Microbispora hainanensis: one gene and its partner. The protein of the gene in region 1 interacts with the protein of each later gene in a pairwise test. Links are inferred from orthologs where the notes say so. Each region holds a gene or a part of one and is shown on either strand. Other genes may lie near its edges.

Evidence for each region.
Region 2: the proteins of ndk (region 1) and OHB01_RS05675 interact in binary tests that used the Escherichia coli proteins (3 or more experiments, as listed by UniProt). The link is inferred for Microbispora hainanensis from one-to-one orthologs.

Annotation. Positions count from the first base shown.
Region 1 is NZ_CP108086.1:8,790,879-8,799,080, forward strand. What follows is about bases 4,897-7,724. They hold ndk (nucleoside-diphosphate kinase), read right to left. Parts: upstream 6,602-7,724; coding sequence 6,191-6,601; downstream 4,897-6,190. Other genes in these bases: OHB01_RS39760 (rod shape-determining protein MreC), read right to left, coding at 4,897-4,931; OHB01_RS39765 (rod shape-determining protein), read right to left, coding at 4,940-5,971; OHB01_RS39775 (hypothetical protein), read right to left, coding at 6,987-7,724. In the rest of the region: rod shape-determining protein RodA, read right to left, coding at 1-1,038; mrdA (penicillin-binding protein 2), read right to left, coding at 1,051-3,105; rod shape-determining protein MreD, read right to left, coding at 3,102-3,620; more of OHB01_RS39760, read right to left, coding at 3,624-4,896; more of OHB01_RS39775, read right to left, coding at 7,725-8,202. UniProt on the Escherichia coli protein: Major role in the synthesis of nucleoside triphosphates other than ATP. The ATP gamma phosphate is transferred to the NDP beta phosphate via a ping-pong mechanism, using a phosphorylated active-site intermediate.
Region 2 is NZ_CP108086.1:1,253,762-1,261,882, forward strand. What follows is about bases 2,743-5,489. They hold OHB01_RS05675 (5-formyltetrahydrofolate cyclo-ligase), read left to right. Parts: upstream 2,743-3,706; coding sequence 3,707-4,273; downstream 4,274-5,489. Other genes in these bases: glp (gephyrin-like molybdotransferase Glp), read right to left, coding at 2,743-2,763; galU (UTP--glucose-1-phosphate uridylyltransferase GalU), read right to left, coding at 2,768-3,673; OHB01_RS05680 (potassium/proton antiporter), read left to right, coding at 4,307-5,489. Outside these bases: OHB01_RS05650 (GNAT family N-acetyltransferase), read right to left, coding at 1-543; OHB01_RS05655 (MogA/MoaB family molybdenum cofactor biosynthesis protein), read right to left, coding at 611-1,087; cyclic pyranopterin monophosphate synthase MoaC, read right to left, coding at 1,091-1,582; more of glp, read right to left, coding at 1,579-2,742; more of OHB01_RS05680, read left to right, coding at 5,490-5,812; OHB01_RS05685 (FmdB family zinc ribbon protein), read left to right, coding at 6,310-6,651; OHB01_RS05690 (S-methyl-5'-thioadenosine phosphorylase), read left to right, coding at 6,714-7,520; OHB01_RS05695 (SAF domain-containing protein), read left to right, coding at 7,735-8,121. UniProt on the Escherichia coli protein: Involved in the removal of 5-formyltetrahydrofolate.

The DNA of each region.
Region 1 (8,202 bases):
GACGTTGACGAGGGTCTGGAAGCCCAGCCACGCGACGATGCCGCCGGAGACGAGCGCACTGAACCGGTCGTTGCACATCCGGGCGATCCGCACGCCGCGCAGCAGCACCACGCCGAGCAGGGCCACCACGGTGACCGACCCGACGAAGCCGAGCTCCTCGCCCGCGACGGTGAAGATGAAGTCGGTGTGCTGCTCGGGCACGAAGCGACCCGTGGTCTGGCCGCCGTGGAACAGGCCCTTGCCGAACACCTCGCCCGACCCGATCGCCACGAGCGCCTGCGTGCTGTTGTAGCCCACGCCGCGCGGGTCGCTCGACGGGTCGATGAGCGCGGTGAACCGCGCCACCTGGTAGGGCTTGAGCAGCCCCAGCGCCCACACCGCCACCCCCGCGAGGCCCGCGAGCAGCACCCCGGCCAGCACCCAGCGCTTGCGTATCCCGGCGAAGACGATGATCGCGCCGGTCGTCGCCATCAGCACCATCGTGGTGCCGAGGTCGGGCTGCAGCATGACCAGCGCCGCCGCCCCGCCCGCCGCCGCCAGCGACAGCGCGAGACCGGAGCCCCTCGGCCGGTCCTTGGTCTTCCCCTTCTCGGACACCGGGGCCAGCAGCCGCGCCAGCATCACCACCAGCGCCGGCTTCATCAGCTCGGCGGGCTGCAGGGCGAAACCCCCGCCGAGCAGGATCCACGAGTGGTGGCCGTTGACCGTCGAACCCATCGGGCTGATCACCAGGATCAGCCCGAGGACGGCGATGCCGTACAGGACCGGCGCGTACGTGCGCAGCCAGCGGTAGTCGGTCACCGCGATCGCGCTGTAGAGGGCCAGGCCGATGAGCAGGTTGAGCACGTGCTTCTTGGCCATGCCCGTCGGCTCGATCGACGACCACGTGCGGGTGGCCGACCACACCAGCAGCGTGCCGATCGCGCTGAGCGCGACCACCGCGCCGAACAGCAGCCAGTCCATCCGCCAGACGACCGATCCCCTGCCGACGACGCGGCTCGCGAACGACCTCCGCCTTACCCCGAGGGCTTCAGTCATGGCAGATCCGCCTCACTGCGTTTCGCGGCTGATGGCCGGCAGCCGCGTCGCCGGTTTGCCGTCCGGAAGCGCCGGCTTGAGCGGCTTGCCGTCGTTCCCCTTGCCGAGGCCGTAGATCCCCTCCCAGATGCGCCGCACGGCGGGCGCGGCGGTCGAGGCGCCGAAGCCGCCCTGCGCCACCATGACCACGGTGACCAGCCGCGGATTGTCCGCAGGCGCGAAGGACGCGAACCACGACGTGTCCTCCTTGCCGTAGACCTCTGCCGTACCGGTCTTGCCGCCGATCTTGACGACGTTCATCGGGAACCCGCGGAACGCGCCGGCGGCCGTGCCGTCCGAGGGCACCTCGCTGAGCGCCTTGCGGATGTAGGTGCGGGTCTCGTCGTTGACCGGGAGGCGCCCCACGACCGGGACCGGGATCTCCTTCTTAAGGGTGCCGTCCGGCCGCATCAGCGCCCAGCCGACACGCGGGCTGCGCACCTGGCCGTCGCCCAGCAGCGCCGCGTACGCCCGCGCGAGCTGGAGCGGGGTGACCAGCACGTCGCCCTGGCCGATCGAGAGGTTGACCGCCTCGTAGGCGTGGAAGATCATGCCCTCCAGGCAGTTCTCGTTGGCCAGCCGCTTGGCGAACGCCGCCCGGCTCTGGTCCTTCATCTCCGGGTAGCCGATCTTGGCCCGCTTGCACATCTCCGACTTCGTCGTGTTGTACAGGTCGAGCTTCCAGGCGCGGGTCGGGATGCGGCCCGCGGACTCGCCGGGCAGGTCGATGCCGGTGCGCTTGCCGAAGCCGTAGGCCTTGGCCATGTTCGGCATCGGCTCCTTGACCTTGGCCTTGGGCGTCTTGCCGCCGTCGCGCAGCCACTCCTCATATCCGGCGCGGTAGAACACGGTGTCACACGACTTGACCAGCGCCTCGTGCAGCGAGATCGCGCCCAGGCTCATGCCGCCCGCGTTCGGGTACGACCTGCCCTCGACGTTGTAGGAGCTCGGGCACTGGTAGGTGCCGTGCAGGGGCTGCCCATCGGCGATCATCGCCGACACCGAGCTGATCTTGAAGGTCGAACCCGGCGCGTACTCGCCGGCGATCGCCCGCGACACCAGCGGCTTGCCCGACTTGTCCGACAGCAGCCACCGGTAGTCCTTCTCCGAGATGCCGCCCGTCCAGACCTTGGGGTCGTACGTCGGCCGGCTGGCCATCGCGATCACGCGACCGGTCTTGATGTCGAGCACCACGCCTGCGGCGCCGTCGGAGCGGGGCACCTCCTGCATGGCCTGGTCCAGCGACTTCTCCACGATGCGCTGCACCTTGGCGTCGATGCTGGTCACCAGGACGTCGCCGGGGACCGGGTCGGACGCCTGGTTGACCGTGATGACCTTGCCCATCCGGTCGACCTGGACGTTGCGCAGGCCGGGCGTGCCGCGCAGTGCGGAATCGTAGGTGCGCTCGAGCCCGTCGCGGCCGGTGAGGTCGACGCCCGAATAGTTGGCCTTGAGACCCTCGCGCTTTTCCAGCTCGCTCTCCGTCACCGGCTGCAGGTAGCCGAGGAGCTGGGCGGCGTCCTTTCCGTTGGGATAGTCGCGCAGCGCCTGGATGTCGGCCGTGACGCCGGGGAAGTCCTCCTGGCGCTCCAGGATCTGCAGCGCCGCCCGGGGATTGACGTTGTTGGCGACCGGGATCGGCGTGTACGGCGAGCCGGGCCAGCACGGGCGGCTGATGCCCGGGCCGCACGCCCGGATCTCCTGCTTCAGCTTCGCGAGCGGCACCTTCAGCACGGCGGACAACCGGCGCAGAACCGCGTCGCCGCCGTCCGGCATCCGCTCAAGCCGGCCGCGGTCCACGGAGACCACCAGCGTCGTACGGTTGCGCACGAGCGGGCGGCCGGAGGAGTCGAGGATCGCCCCACGCAGAGCGGGCACCCGCACCTCACGGGTGCGCGTCTCCGTCGCGACCGTGACGAACCGCGGCCCCTGCACCACCTGGACCTGCCACAGCCGGACGACGAGCACCACGATCATGGCGATGACCAGCACCTGCAGGACGATCAGGCGTCCGCGCAAACGTGTCATGCCGTCCCCCGTCTCCAGCTCGGCACGAGCTCGCCACCGCCTGCGCGCCTGCGATGGCCGCCGTGCGTGACCTTGACCGCCCAGAGCGCCAGTGGAGCGGCCACGAGATTGCAGATCGCGGCCCGGGGCCATGCCGTGGCCAGCACCGACCAGGTGACCCCCGGCGCGCCGATCAACGCGCCCAGGCCCGCCAGCATGCCGGGCGCGAGCACGGCGCACGCCGCCACCGCGAACAGCGGCACCCGATCTCCCAACCGCCCGGCCGCGTAGCCGAGGGCGCACAGCACCAGCGCGTACTGGCCCAGCGTGTGGTTCGAGGGAGGCAGCAGGTCATAGGCGAGCCCGCCGCAGAAGCCGATCACCGCGCCCGGGACGGCCCCGCGCCTGGTCGCGAGCGCGGCCACCGTCACCAGCACCAGGTCGGGCGCCCAGGAAAGCAGCAGCCGGTTGACCACACTGACCTGGAGCACCAGAGCCACGAAGAGCAGCAGCGCGGCGAGGAGGTTGCGGCCCATCGGTCAGTTCCTTTCACCGTGGCCGTCGTGCTGCCGAGGCGCGTCGCGCGGCTCCACGGCCGGCGGCCGGTGCGCGGCGGGCGATCGGTGCGCGGCGGGCTGCTCGTGGACCTGCCGCCCCTGCGCCTGCCGTTCCTGCGCCGGCTGCTCGCGCCCCTGCTCCTGCGCCTGCCGTTCTTGGGCGTACTGCTCCTGTGCGCGCTGCTCTTGGGCGCGCTGCTCGCTGTCCACGGCCTGCGTGCCGTGCCGGCCGCGCCGCTCCTGCGCGGCCTCGGGCCGGCCCTCGCGCACCTGCGGTCCGGTCGCGGCCCGCGCCTCGTCGCCCGCGCCGCGACTGCGGCCGTCGAGCCCCCACTCGGCCTCCAGCGAGGCGCGTCCCTGCCCCCGGGCGTCGCCGCGCCGCTGGTCCTCGCGCGGCGGCTTCGGCGGCGGTGGCGGCTTCGGCGGCAGCACCGCGTCGCGCGGATCACGCTTCGGCGCCGCGACCACCACGCCGACGACGTCCAGCGCGGAGAAGTCGGTGAAGGGCCGCGCGTAGGCCGTCCTCGTCACCTCACCCGGCGTGTTGTCCACCCGCTCGACCACGCCGATCGGCACCCCCGGCACGTACGGCTTGCTCTGCTGGGAGCCGAACGAGACGATCCGGCGGCCCACGCCGATCGGCACGGTGGAGTCGAGCAGGCGGAACCTGACGAGGTTGCCGCCGCCGCCCGCCTCGCCGAGGCCGCTCACGACGCCGAGCTCGTTGCCGCCCTCCAACCTGGCCCCGGCCGACAGGGCCGGGTCGGTCAGGAGCGCCACCGTCGAGCCGTCCGGGCCCGCCTGGACGACGCGGCCGACCAGCCCGGCGTCGCTGAGCACCGTCATGTCGGGCCGGATCCCGTCGCCGGTGCCGGCGTCGATCTCGACCGTGTCCTCGAAACCGGCCACCGTACGCCGCGCGACGACCTGGGCCGGCACGATGCGGTAGCGGCCGAGACCCGCCAGCCCGAGCATGCTGTCGAGCTTGTCGGCCCGTGCCCTGTCGAGCTTCTGCGCCGACACCTCGTCGCGCAGCCGCGCGTTCTCCTTGCGCAGGTCGGCGATGGTGCGCCGCGCGGAGGGCGCGTCGCGCACCATGCCGACGAATCCGGTGATCGGGCTGGTGACGGCGGCACCGACGCGCTCGGCCTTCCCGAACACGGCACTCGCGAAGTCGCGCACCGGGCCGAGGACGCGGTTGTTCCCGGCCCGGTGATCCACGGTGATGAGGATCAGCGCCACGGCGAGGAGGATTCCGAGCGTGAGACGGGCGCGACGGGTGTCTCTCATGACGCTCCTTAGTTGCGGGGCTCCGGCACGAGCACCTGCTGGAGGGCTTCAAAGTCCTCCACGCACCGCCCGGAGCCGAGCGCGACCGAGTCGAGCGCGTTCTCGGCCAGGTGGACCGGCATGCCGGTCTCCTCACGCAACCGGTCGACCATGCCGCGCAGCAGGGCGCCGCCACCGGTCACGGCGATCCCCCGGTCCATGAGGTCGCCGGAGAGCTCCGGCGGGCACTTGTCCAGCGTCGACTTCACCGCGTCGACGATCGCGTTGACCGGCTCTGCGATGGACCGGCGGATCTCCTCCGCGCTGATGACGACCGTCTTCGGCAGGCCGCTGACCAGGTCGCGGCCGCGCACCTCGGCGTGGAAGTCCTCGCCCGTGACGCAGGCCGACCCGACGGCGATCTTGACTTCCTCCGCCGTGCGCTCGCCCAGCATCAGCGAGTACTCCTTCTTGGCGAAGGCGATGACCGCGTGGTCGAGCTCGTCGCCGCCGACGCGGATCGACTGGCTGGTCACGATGCCGCCCATCGAGATGATGGCCACCTCGGTGGTGCCGCCGCCGATGTCGACGACCATGTTCCCGGTCGGCTCGTGGACCGGCAGGCCGGCTCCGATCGCGGCCGCCATCGGTTCCTCGATGATGTACACACGGCGGGCCCCGGCCTGGTAGCCCGCTTCTTTCACGGCGCGCTGCTCCACCGCGGTGATGCCACTCGGCACGGCCACGATGATGCGCGGGCGCACGAAATGGCGCCGTTTGTGGATCTTCTGGATGAAGTAACGCAGCATCCGCTCGGTCACATCGAAGTCCGCGATGACACCGTCCCTCAGGGGACGGATCGCGACGATGTTTCCGGGCGTCCGACCGATCATCCGCTTCGCTTCTATCCCAACAGCCACGATGTTTCCTGTCGTGACGTTGATGGCGACGACGGACGGCTCGTTCAGGACGATGCCGCGCCCTCGGACGTAGACGAGAGTGTTCGCCGTGCCAAGGTCGACAGCCATGTCACGGCCCAGGAATGTCAGCTTGCTGCCCATGCGGAAGGAAGCCTTCCTTCAGGTGGTTAGCGGTTACCGGGTTCAGCGGGAGTGCGGGATGACGCATCGCATTCGAATCGTAACGGCATGTGCTCATCACTGGGCACATCGAGCTCCCAAGGCCCCGGAAAAACCGGTGTCGCCCTGCCTAAGCTCGGTCACCACCTGGAAAAACACGAGAGGCCCCGGTTTAAACCGGGGCCTCTCGTGTGGCAAGGACTAGAAACGGTCGGGAAAGAAAATCTTGATTTCCCGGGCCGCGGACTCCGGCGAATCGGAGCCGTGCACGACGTTCTCGCCGATCTCAAGAGCGTGGTCGCCGCGGATGGTGCCGGGCGCGGACTTCACCGGGTCGGTCAGGCCGGCCAGCGCGCGGAACGCCTCTACGGCCCGGGGGCCCTCAAGCACCATCGCGACCAGCGGGCCGCCGGTAATGAACTCCACCAGCTCGCCGAAGAACGGACGCTCCGAGTGCTCGGCGTAATGGGCCTTGGCCGTCTCGGCGTCGAGCGTGCGCAGGTCCATCGCCACGATCTTGAGGCCCTTGCGCTCGATGCGGCCGATGACGTCCCCGATGAGGCCGCGACGGACCCCGTCGGGCTTGATCAGGACAAGCGTACGCTCGGACACGGTCTTTTCTCCTAAGGTCGTTGACTCGCCGTACACGGTGACCCGGCGGATCGCGGGCCCGCCCGTCACGCGTCTGGGAAGCTCCGGCTGGGAAGCTCCGACGCAACGGCAGCTTACCGGTCCGGGAACGCCGCTCCGATCGGACGAGTCCGATGCCGGCGGGTCTGCGGCAGAGCATCTCGACGGGCGTCTCGGACGGGCGCTCCGGGCGGGCGTTTCTGCGCGAGCCGTGTCGGTGCGCGGGCGGCGGTGTTCCTGTGCGTACCGTGTCACCGTGTCGGTGCGCGGGCGGCGGTGTTCCTGTGCGTACCGTGTCAGTGTGCGGCGGCGAGTCCTGCCGCATGCCGGGTCGGTACGTGAGCGGCGAGTCCTGCCGCGTGCCGGGTCAGTGCTTGGAGCCGGAGTCCTCGGGGGTGTCGTCGGCCTTCTCGGGCGACGGCGTCGGCAGCGGGATCACCACGTCACTGTCCGCCGCCGCGGTGGCGGCCCTCCGGGCCAGGACGGAGGAGAGCACGATCACGCCGACCACCACGAATCCGCCGACGAGCGCCCACATGTGCAGCGCGTCGATGAACCCGTTGACCAGGGCGTTCCCGTCACCCCGTGCGCTCTCCGCGGCCTCGCGCAGCCGGTTCACCTGGATGCCCGTGCCGAGCAGGAAGCCCGCGAGCACGGCCGGGAAGCACAGCGACAGGCCCAGCATCGCCGTCCCCAGGCCCGCCGTACGGAACGCGCCGACCAGCGCCACGGCCGACCCCGCGGCCAGCAGGACGAACGGCACCACCAGCGGCGTGCCCGACGGCGCCGGGACCAGCAGCCTGATCGCGGCCAGCCCCACGACGACGGCCGCGAGACCGAGGACCGTCATCCGGGCCGCGAGCGCCTCGGGCGCCCGGCCCGCCAGGACGGCGCCCACGAGGGCGGTCACCGCGGCCACCAGGAACGGCACCCACAGGCCCTTGAGGCCGGGACCGCCCAGCGGGCCGCCGAGCTCGATGTAGGTCATCTGCGCGGCGGTCGGCAGCACCACCAGCCCCACCGCGACGTTGACGAAGGCGAGCGTACGGCCGCCCGGCCCCTCGAACGTGCCGAGAGCCGCGAGGGCCAGCATGGCCACCACCACGACCGCCGCCGCGACGACGACCAGAGGCGGGGGCCAGTCGAAGGTGATCCCGACGCCCAGCACGGCGATGGCCGCGGCGGGCACGATGGCCAGCGCGAGCCGCCCGCGCTCCGCCGACGTCGGCCGGCCCCCGGGCAGGATCTCCCCCTCGGCCGGCGAGCCGCCGTCGCTGGAGATCATCCACAGCACCAGGTAGGCCGCGGCGAGAGCCAGCGCCACCCCGGTGAGCAGCGGGTACGGCTGAAGGGTGACCTGCCAGGAGGACACGTCCCGGATCGCCCACAGGGCGAGGGCCTGGGCCGTCAGCAGCGAGGCGGCGAGCGTGCCCGCCCAGATCGGCAGCAGCACCCGGTGACGGGGACGCTCGGCGACCGCGACCAGCGTCGCCGGCACGAGCATGCCCGCGCCGATCCCGTGGAGCACGCGCAGCACGCCGACGAGCGCGACCGTGTCGGTGTAACCCCCGGCCACGTCGGCG
Region 2 (8,121 bases), 7.5 Mb from region 1 along the record:
GCAGATGTGGTCGCGCCAGGCGCCGTCGATGTGCAGCTGACGCCGGCGGATGCCCTCCTCGCGGAACCCGAGCTTCTCCACGACCCTGCGGCTGGCCTGGTTCTCCGGCCGGATGTTGGCCTCGAGGCGGTGTAAACCGGTCGTGAAGAAGCAGTGGTCCACCGCCATGGCGAGGGCGGTCGGGATGATGCCCCGCCCGGCGAGCGCGCCGTCGACCCAGTAGCCCACCTGGGCGGAGCGGGCCGATCCCCACACGATCGCGCCCACGGTGAGCTGCCCGGCGAACCGCCCCTCGTACGTGACCACCCAGGGCATGGCCATGCCCTGGCGGGCCTCGCGGCGCAGCGTGCCGACCATCGAGACGTACGGCCCGAGACCGGTGCGGAACAGCGGGGTCTCGGGGTTGCTCGGCTCCCACGGGCGGAGCCATTCGGCGTTGCGCAGCCGGGTGTCGCGCCAGTCACGGACGTCACGCAGGCGCAGCGGCCGCAGCCCGACGGGCCCCTCGGCCATGGTTGCCGGCCAGCCGCGAAGTCGATCCATTCGTCAATCATCCACCGGAACACGGTCAACGCGCCACGCGGGACGCGCCGCGGTCTCGGCCGGCTGCTCAGCGGGCATGATCGCCGCCGTGGATCTGGTCCACGACATGGGCCAGGATCGGGGTCAGCACGGCCATGCCGTCCCGTACGCCGCCGGAGGACCCGGGCAGGTTGACCACCAGAGTCGTGCCCGCCTGCCCGGCGAGACCCCGGGACAGGATCGACGCCGGCACCTTCTCCCGGTTGACCTGACGGATGGCCTCGGCGATGCCGGGAATCTCCCGGTCGAGCACCCGGCGGGTCATCTCCGGGGTGAGATCGAGGGGCGTCACCCCGGTGCCGCCCGTGGTGACGATCACGTCGTAGCCCGCGGCGACGCCCTCGCGCAGCGCGGCCTCGACGGCGTCGCCGTCCGGGATCACGCGGGGCCCGTCCACCTGGTCGCAGCCCGCCTCCTTGAGCAGGCCGGCCAGCAGCGGCCCGGACCTGTCCTCGTAGACGCCCGCGGACGCCCTGTTGGACACCGTCACCACCAACGCGCGCACGCCTTACTCCTGTCCGGGCCGGGTCCAGTGGCCCGTCTTGCCGCCCGTCTTCTCCTCGACCCGGACGTCGCTGATCACGGCCGCCGGGTCCACCGCCTTGACCATGTCCACCAGTGCGAGCGCCGCGACGGTGACGGCCGTGAGCGCCTCCATCTCGACGCCCGTCCTGTCGGCCGTACGGACCCGGGCGGTGATCTCCACCCCCTCGTCCACGACGGCGAGGTCGACCTTCACGCCGGTCAGGGCGATCGGGTGGCACAGCGGCACGAGGTCGGGAGTGCGCTTGGCGCCCATGATCCCGGCGATCCGCGCCACGCCGAGCGCGTCGCCCTTGGGCACGTCACCCGCGCGGAGCACGGCCACCGCCTCGGGCGACAGCAGCACGCGCCCGGTCGCGACGGAGGTGCGCGCGCTCACGTCCTTCTCGGAGACGTCCACCATCCGGGCGGCGCCCGACTCGTCCACGTGAGTCAGCTTCGCAGTGCCGTCATTCACAGGGGTATCACCTCCACCTCGGCGCCCTCGGGCAGCGAGGTCTCGTCCTCCGGCACCACGATCAGCGCGTTCGCCCCGGCCAGCGCCGCGAGCTGGTGCGAGCCCTGCCCGGTCACCGGTGCGACGCTCTCGCCCGTCAGCACGGCCCGCAGGTACGACCGCTTGCCCGCCGGGGACCGCACCGGCCCGGTGAGGGCCGCGCGCGCGGTCGCGGGCGGCCCGGCCGGAAGGCCCTGCATCGCCCGCAGGGCCGGCTTGACGAAGAGCACGAACGACACGAACGACGAGACCGGGTTGCCGGGCAGCGTGAAGATCGGCACGCGGTCGGGCCCCACGACGCCGAAGCCCTGCGGCATGCCCGGCTGCATGGCGACCTTCTCGAAGGTCACCGTGCCCAGCGGCGACAGGGCCTCCTTGACCGGCTCGTACGCCCCCATGGAGACGCCGCCGCTGGTGATCACGGCGTCGGCCCGCACGAGCTGGGCGTCCAGCGTGTCCATGAACTCCTTGGGGTCGTCGGTCACCGAACCGGCCCGGAACCCCTGCGCCCCCGCCTCGCGTACGGCGGCGGCGAGCATGAAGCTGTTGGACTCCCAGATGCGGCCCGCGCCCAGCGGGGTGCCGGGCTCGCTGAGCTCGGCACCCGTGGACAGCACGACCACCCTCGGCCGGGGCCGCACCAGCACCCGGCGGCGGCCCACCCCGGCGAGTATGCCGATCTGGGCGGGCCCGATCCTGACGCCCTCGCGGAGCACCACGTCGCCCGCCCGCACGTCCTCGCCCGCCCGCCTGATCGCGTTGCCGGGCGGGGCCGGCCTGTCGATCCGTACGCGGGCGGTGCCGCCGTCGGTCCACTCCACCGGAACGACGGCGTCGGCGCCGGTGGGCACGGGCGCCCCGGTCATGATGCGGGTGACCAGGCCGGGGCCGAGGGCGTTCAGCCCGCCGTCCCCCGCCGCGACGTCCCCGATCACGGGCAGCGTGACGGGCGCGGCGGCCACGTCCTCGGCCCGTACGGCATAGCCGTCCATGGCCGAGTTGTCGAACGGCGGCAGCGGGACGGGCGAGGCGACGTCCTCGGCCAGCACGGCGCCGAGGGCGGCCTCGATCTCGACCTCCAGCGGTGCGAGCGGTCGCACCACCGCGAGGATGTCGGCGAGATGGCGGTCGACGGGTTTCATCGGCTCACTGTCCGGACTTGTCCAGGAACTCCCGCAGCCACGGCAGGAACTCGGGGGCGAGGTCGTCCCGGTTCGCGGCGAACTGCACCACGGTCTGCAGATACTCCAGCTTGTTGCCGGTGTCGTAACGACGGCCGCGGAACAACACGCCGTGCACCGGACCGCCCTCCTCCGGGCCCATCGATGCAAGGGTGCGCAGGGCGTCGGTGAGCTGGATCTCGCCGCCGCGTCCCGGCGGGGTGCGCTCCAGCACGTCGAACACGGCGGGGTCGATCACATAACGGCCGATGACGGCCCAGTTGGAGGGCGCCTCGTCGGCCGGGGGCTTCTCCACGAGGTCCGTGACGCGGACGACGTCGTCCTCGTCGGTCGGTTCGATGGCGGCGGCGCCGTACAGGGAGATCTGCTCGCGCGGCACCTCCATCAGCGCGATGACGCTGCCGCCGTAGGTCGCGCGCGCCTCGATCATGCGCTTGAGCAGCGGGTCGCGGGGGTCGATGATGTCGTCGCCGAGCAGACAGGCGAACGGCTCGTGGCCGACGTGCTGCTTGGCGCACAGGACGGCGTGGCCGAGACCCTTCGGCTCGCCCTGCCGCACGTAGTGCATGGTGGCGAGATCGACGGGCTCCTTGACCTGGTTGAGCCGCTCTTCGTCGCCCTTCGCGCGAAGAGCGTCCTCAAGCTCGTACGCTACGTCGAAGTGGTCCTCGATCGAACGCTTGTTGCGGCCGGTCACCATGAGGACGTCCAGCAGTCCGGCGGAGACGGCCTCCTCCACCACGTATTGGATGGCCGGCTTGTCGACGATGGGCAGCATCTCCTTGGGGGTCGCCTTCGTGGCGGGAAGGAAGCGGGTGCCGAGACCCGCGGCGGGCACGACGGCTTTGGTCACGGGATCGAAGTCAGCCATGAGTAGACACTAACGGAGCAGTCTTTGGACAAGATGAACCTGCGTCGGCGTATATTGCGCGGCCGCTCGGAGCTCGATCCCGGGACGTTGCGCGAGTCGTCGGCGGCCATCAGGGAGTTACTCCTCGACCAGCCGTGGGTGCAGATGGCGGGCCTGGTGGCCTGCTACTGGTCGACGGGCACCGAGCCGGCCACGCAGGGACTGATCCTGGCCCTGTGGAAGCACGGCGCCACGGTGATGCTGCCGGTGCAGCGCCCGGACGGCGACCTCGACTGGGCGGTGTACGACGGGCCCGACTCCCTGGTCCCCGGTCCGTACGGAATCATGGAGCCGGTGGACGTCCGGCGCGGCGTCGACGCGATCCGCACCGCCGCGCTGGTGATCGCGCCGGCCCTCGCCGTCGACCGGGTGACCGGCGTACGGCTCGGCCGCGGCGGCGGGTTCTACGACCGGGCGCTCGCCCGCGTCGGGCCGAATGTGCCAACGGTGGCGCTCCTGCACGAGGGCGAGTTGCTGGAGGGGGTTCCCGCCGAGCCGCATGACCAGCGCGTCCGCTTTGCTGCTCTTCCCAGCGGAATCGCCCGCTTGGTACAGATATGACAAGATTGACATAAGAGACGGCGAAGGGAGCGGATCGGTCTGAACGTCTGGCTGCTCCTGTCCGCCGTCGTCGTCATCGCGGCCATCGCGTCCGTACGGATCGCGCATCGCACCGGCCTTCCCTCGCTGCTCCTCTATCTCGGCCTCGGGCTGCTGCTCGGCGAGGGCGGCCCCATCGGCATCAACTTCGACAACGCCCAGATGGCCCAGCAACTCGGCCTGGTCGCGCTCGCCGTGATCCTCGCCGAGGGTGGTCTCACCACCAACTGGAAACACGTACGCGACGCCGTCCCGACGGCGCTCGTGCTCGCCACGGTCGGAATCGCGGTCAGCGTCGTCGTGCTCGCGGCGGGCGTCGCCGTCCTGCTCGGCATGGAATGGCGCATGGCGCTGCTGCTGGGCGCGTTCCTGGCGTCGACCGACGCGGCGGCCGTGTTCTCCGTGCTGAGACGGCTGCCGCTGCCGCCCCGGCTCGCCGGAATTCTGGAGGCCGAGTCGGGCTTCAATGACGCCCCGACCGTCATCCTCGTGATCATGCTGAGCGCGGGCTCGTCGTTCGAGCTCTCGCTGCCGCACATCCTGCTGGACACCACCGTCGAGCTCGTCATCGGCGCGGCCGTCGGTCTCGCCGTGGGCCCGGCGGGGGTGTACGCGCTGCGCCGGGTCGCGCTGCCCGCCTCCGGCCTCTACCCGATCGCGGTGCTGGCACTGGCGTTCATCACCTACAGCGGGGCGACCCTGCTGCACGGCAGCGGGTTCCTCGCGGTCTACCTGACCACGCTGGTCCTGGGCAACGCCAGGCTCCCCCACCGCGCCGCCACGCGCGGCTTCGCGGAGGGCGCCGCCTGGCTCGCCCAGATCGGGCTGTTCGTCATGCTCGGCATGCTCGCGGACCCGGGCGAACTGCCGGGTGTGCTCGTCCCAGCCGTGGTGTCGGGCCTGCTGCTGGTCCTGGTCGCCCGGCCGGCGTCCGTGGTGGTGTCCGCGGCGATCGCCCGGCTCCTGCGCCTCGGTGCGCTGTCGTGGCGCGAGCAGGTGTTCCTGTCGTGGGCCGGGCTGCGCGGTGCGGTGCCCATCGTGCTGGCCGCGATCCCCTGGGCCGCCGGGCTGCCGGGGGCGAAGGGCCTGTTCAACGACGTGTTCATCATCGTCATCGTGTTCACGATCCTCCAGGGGCCCACGCTGCCGTACCTCGCCAGGCTGCTCGGCCTGGCGGCGGAGGGCGAGGCCCGCGACCTCGACGTGGAGGCCGCGCCACTGGAAGAGCTGAACGCCGAGCTGCTGCAGGTCCGCATCCCGCCCGGCTCGCTCATGCACGGTGTGGAGATCTTCGAGCTCCGGCTGCCCGCGAACGCCATGGTCACCCTCGTCGTACGGAACGGGCAGTCGTTCGTGCCCACGCCGACGACGCGGCTGCTGGCGGGCGACCAGCTCCTCGTGGTCACCACGGCCGCCCAGCGGGAGACGGTCGAACGCCGCCTGCGCGCCGTCAGCCGCCGCGGCAAGCTGGCCGGCTGGTACGGCGAACGCGGCGGCTGACCGTCGTAGGGGCTGCTTTCGCGCGGCGGTCCGGGCTGAGTTTGCGCTGCGGCGGTCCGGGCGGTGCTTTGTGACGCGGTCCGGGCCGCGGTTTGCACTGCGGCGGTTCCGGCTGCGGCGGTTCGGGCGGCGGCGGTTTGGGCGGCGGTTCAGGGCTCGGTTCGGGCTGCGGACGGATCGCGGGCGGACCGCGGGCGGACCGCTCGTGGATCGCGGGCGAGGCTCGGCGGGAACCCGCTGGGATCTCGGCGGGAGCCCGGCGGGTTCTCGGTGGGAGCCCGGCGGGTTCTCGGTGGGAGCCCGGCGGGTTCTCGGTGGGAGCCCGGCGGGTTCTCGGTGGGAGCCCGGCGAGATCTCGGCGGGGATCTTGGCGGGGATCCTGGCGCGCGCGAATGGGACGGCGCGGGGCAATAAACCGGGCTGGAGTGGCGTTTGGGCTTGTTGACTGCTTACCATTAGCAATCGACCCGGTCGAGTGCCAGTCTCAGGAGGAGCGAGTGCCTACCTACCAGTACGCCTGTACCGCTTGCGGTGAGCAGCTGGAGGCCGTCCAGAAGTTCTCTGACGACCCGCTCACGGAGTGCCCAGCCTGCCAGGGCAAGCTGCGCAAGGTCTTCTCCGCGGTTGGCATCGTGTTCAAGGGCTCCGGGTTCTATCGGACCGACAGCCGTTCTTCGAGCTCGTCCACGACCACGGCCACCACGACGACGACGTCCTCGAAGTCGTCCGGCGACTCCGGCAAGAAGGAGCCCGCGACCTCCACGAGCTCGTCTTCGTCCTCGTCGTCGAGCGCCTCCTCGTCGAGCACGTCGTCGTCCGGTTCGACCGCCGCCGCCTGAGGTTATCCACAGGGGCCGACTGCACGCGCCGGACGTGCGGCACCGTTCGCTAGTGTCGGCCCATGGTCAATCGCGCAGACATCGGGGTCATCGGCGGCTCGGGGTTCTACTCCCTGCTTGAGGACGCCGAAGAGATCGACATCACGACGCCGTACGGCCCGCCGAGTGACACGATCACCGTGGGCCGCATCGGCGACCGAACCGTCGCGTTCGTCCCCCGGCACGGCCGCGGCCACACCTTCCCTCCCCACCGCATCCCTTATCGGGCGAACATGTGGGCCCTTCGCTCCCTCGGCGTACGCCAGGTGCTCGCGCCCAGCGCGGTCGGGTCCCTGCGCCCGGAGATCGGCCCGGGCGCCCTCGTGATCCCCGACCAGCTCGTGGACCGCACGCAGGGCCGCGAGCAGACCTACTACGACGCGGGCGGGGCGGTCCACGTGTCGTTCTCCGACCCCTACTGCCCCTCCGGCCGGGCGGCCGCCGTGGCCACTGCCCGCGAGACGGGCTGGGACACGGTCGACGGCGGCACTCTGGTCGTGGTCCAGGGGCCCCGGTTCTCCACCCGGGCCGAGTCGAAGTGGTTCGCGGGGGCGGGCTGGTCGATCATCGGCATGACCGGGCACCCCGAGGCCGTGCTCGCCCGCGAACTCGCCCTCTGCTACACGACCCTCGCCCTCGTGACCGACCACGACGCCGGTGTGGAGGCCGGTGAGGGGGTCACCCACGAGGAAGTGCTGGCCTTCTTCGCCGCCAACGTGGAGCGGATGCGCACGCTTGTCGCGCAGGTCGTCGAGGCCCTTCCGGAGGAGCGCATCTGCCCCTGCGGCAACGCCCTCGACGGGATCAAGCTGCCGATCGAGCTCCCCTGACGCCGATGCGTGCCATGCCGTACGGCCCTGTCCGGCCGCGCGATCGGCGGCGGAACCGGCGGCGGAACCGGCGGCGCGCCACCGCCGCCGGGGCATCGCCCGGACAGGCGATCCATGGGGGCCATCGGCGTGAAGCGTCCACGATGCAACCGGCCCTCGCGAGGAGGCTTGCAAGGAGGCTCGCAAGGAGGCGAGAGGCGAAACCGAGATGGTCATGCGTGATCTGAAGCGGCTGAGGACGCGCCGTCGCCGTCCGATCGCCGCCGTCCTCGCCGGTCTGGCGGTGGCCTGCGTGCTGCTGGCCGTCCGCACCCCTGACGGGGTGGAGGTCCTCGCCGCCGCCCGCGATCTCCCCGGAGGCCGTCTGGCAGCCGCCGACGTCGTGGTCGTACGGCTCCCGCCCGATGCGGTGCCCGCCGGGGCGTACGCGCCGGGCACCCCGGTCTCGGGCCGCGTGCTCGCCGGTCCATTGCGTCGAGGCGAGCTCCTCACCGACGCCCGGCTGCTCGGCTCGGCCCTGTTCCGCCAGACCCTGGCCGGGCAGGCGTACGGCGGCCAAGCCGGCGGCGGCTCGGGCGGCGGCGACCCGGCCGACGGTGGT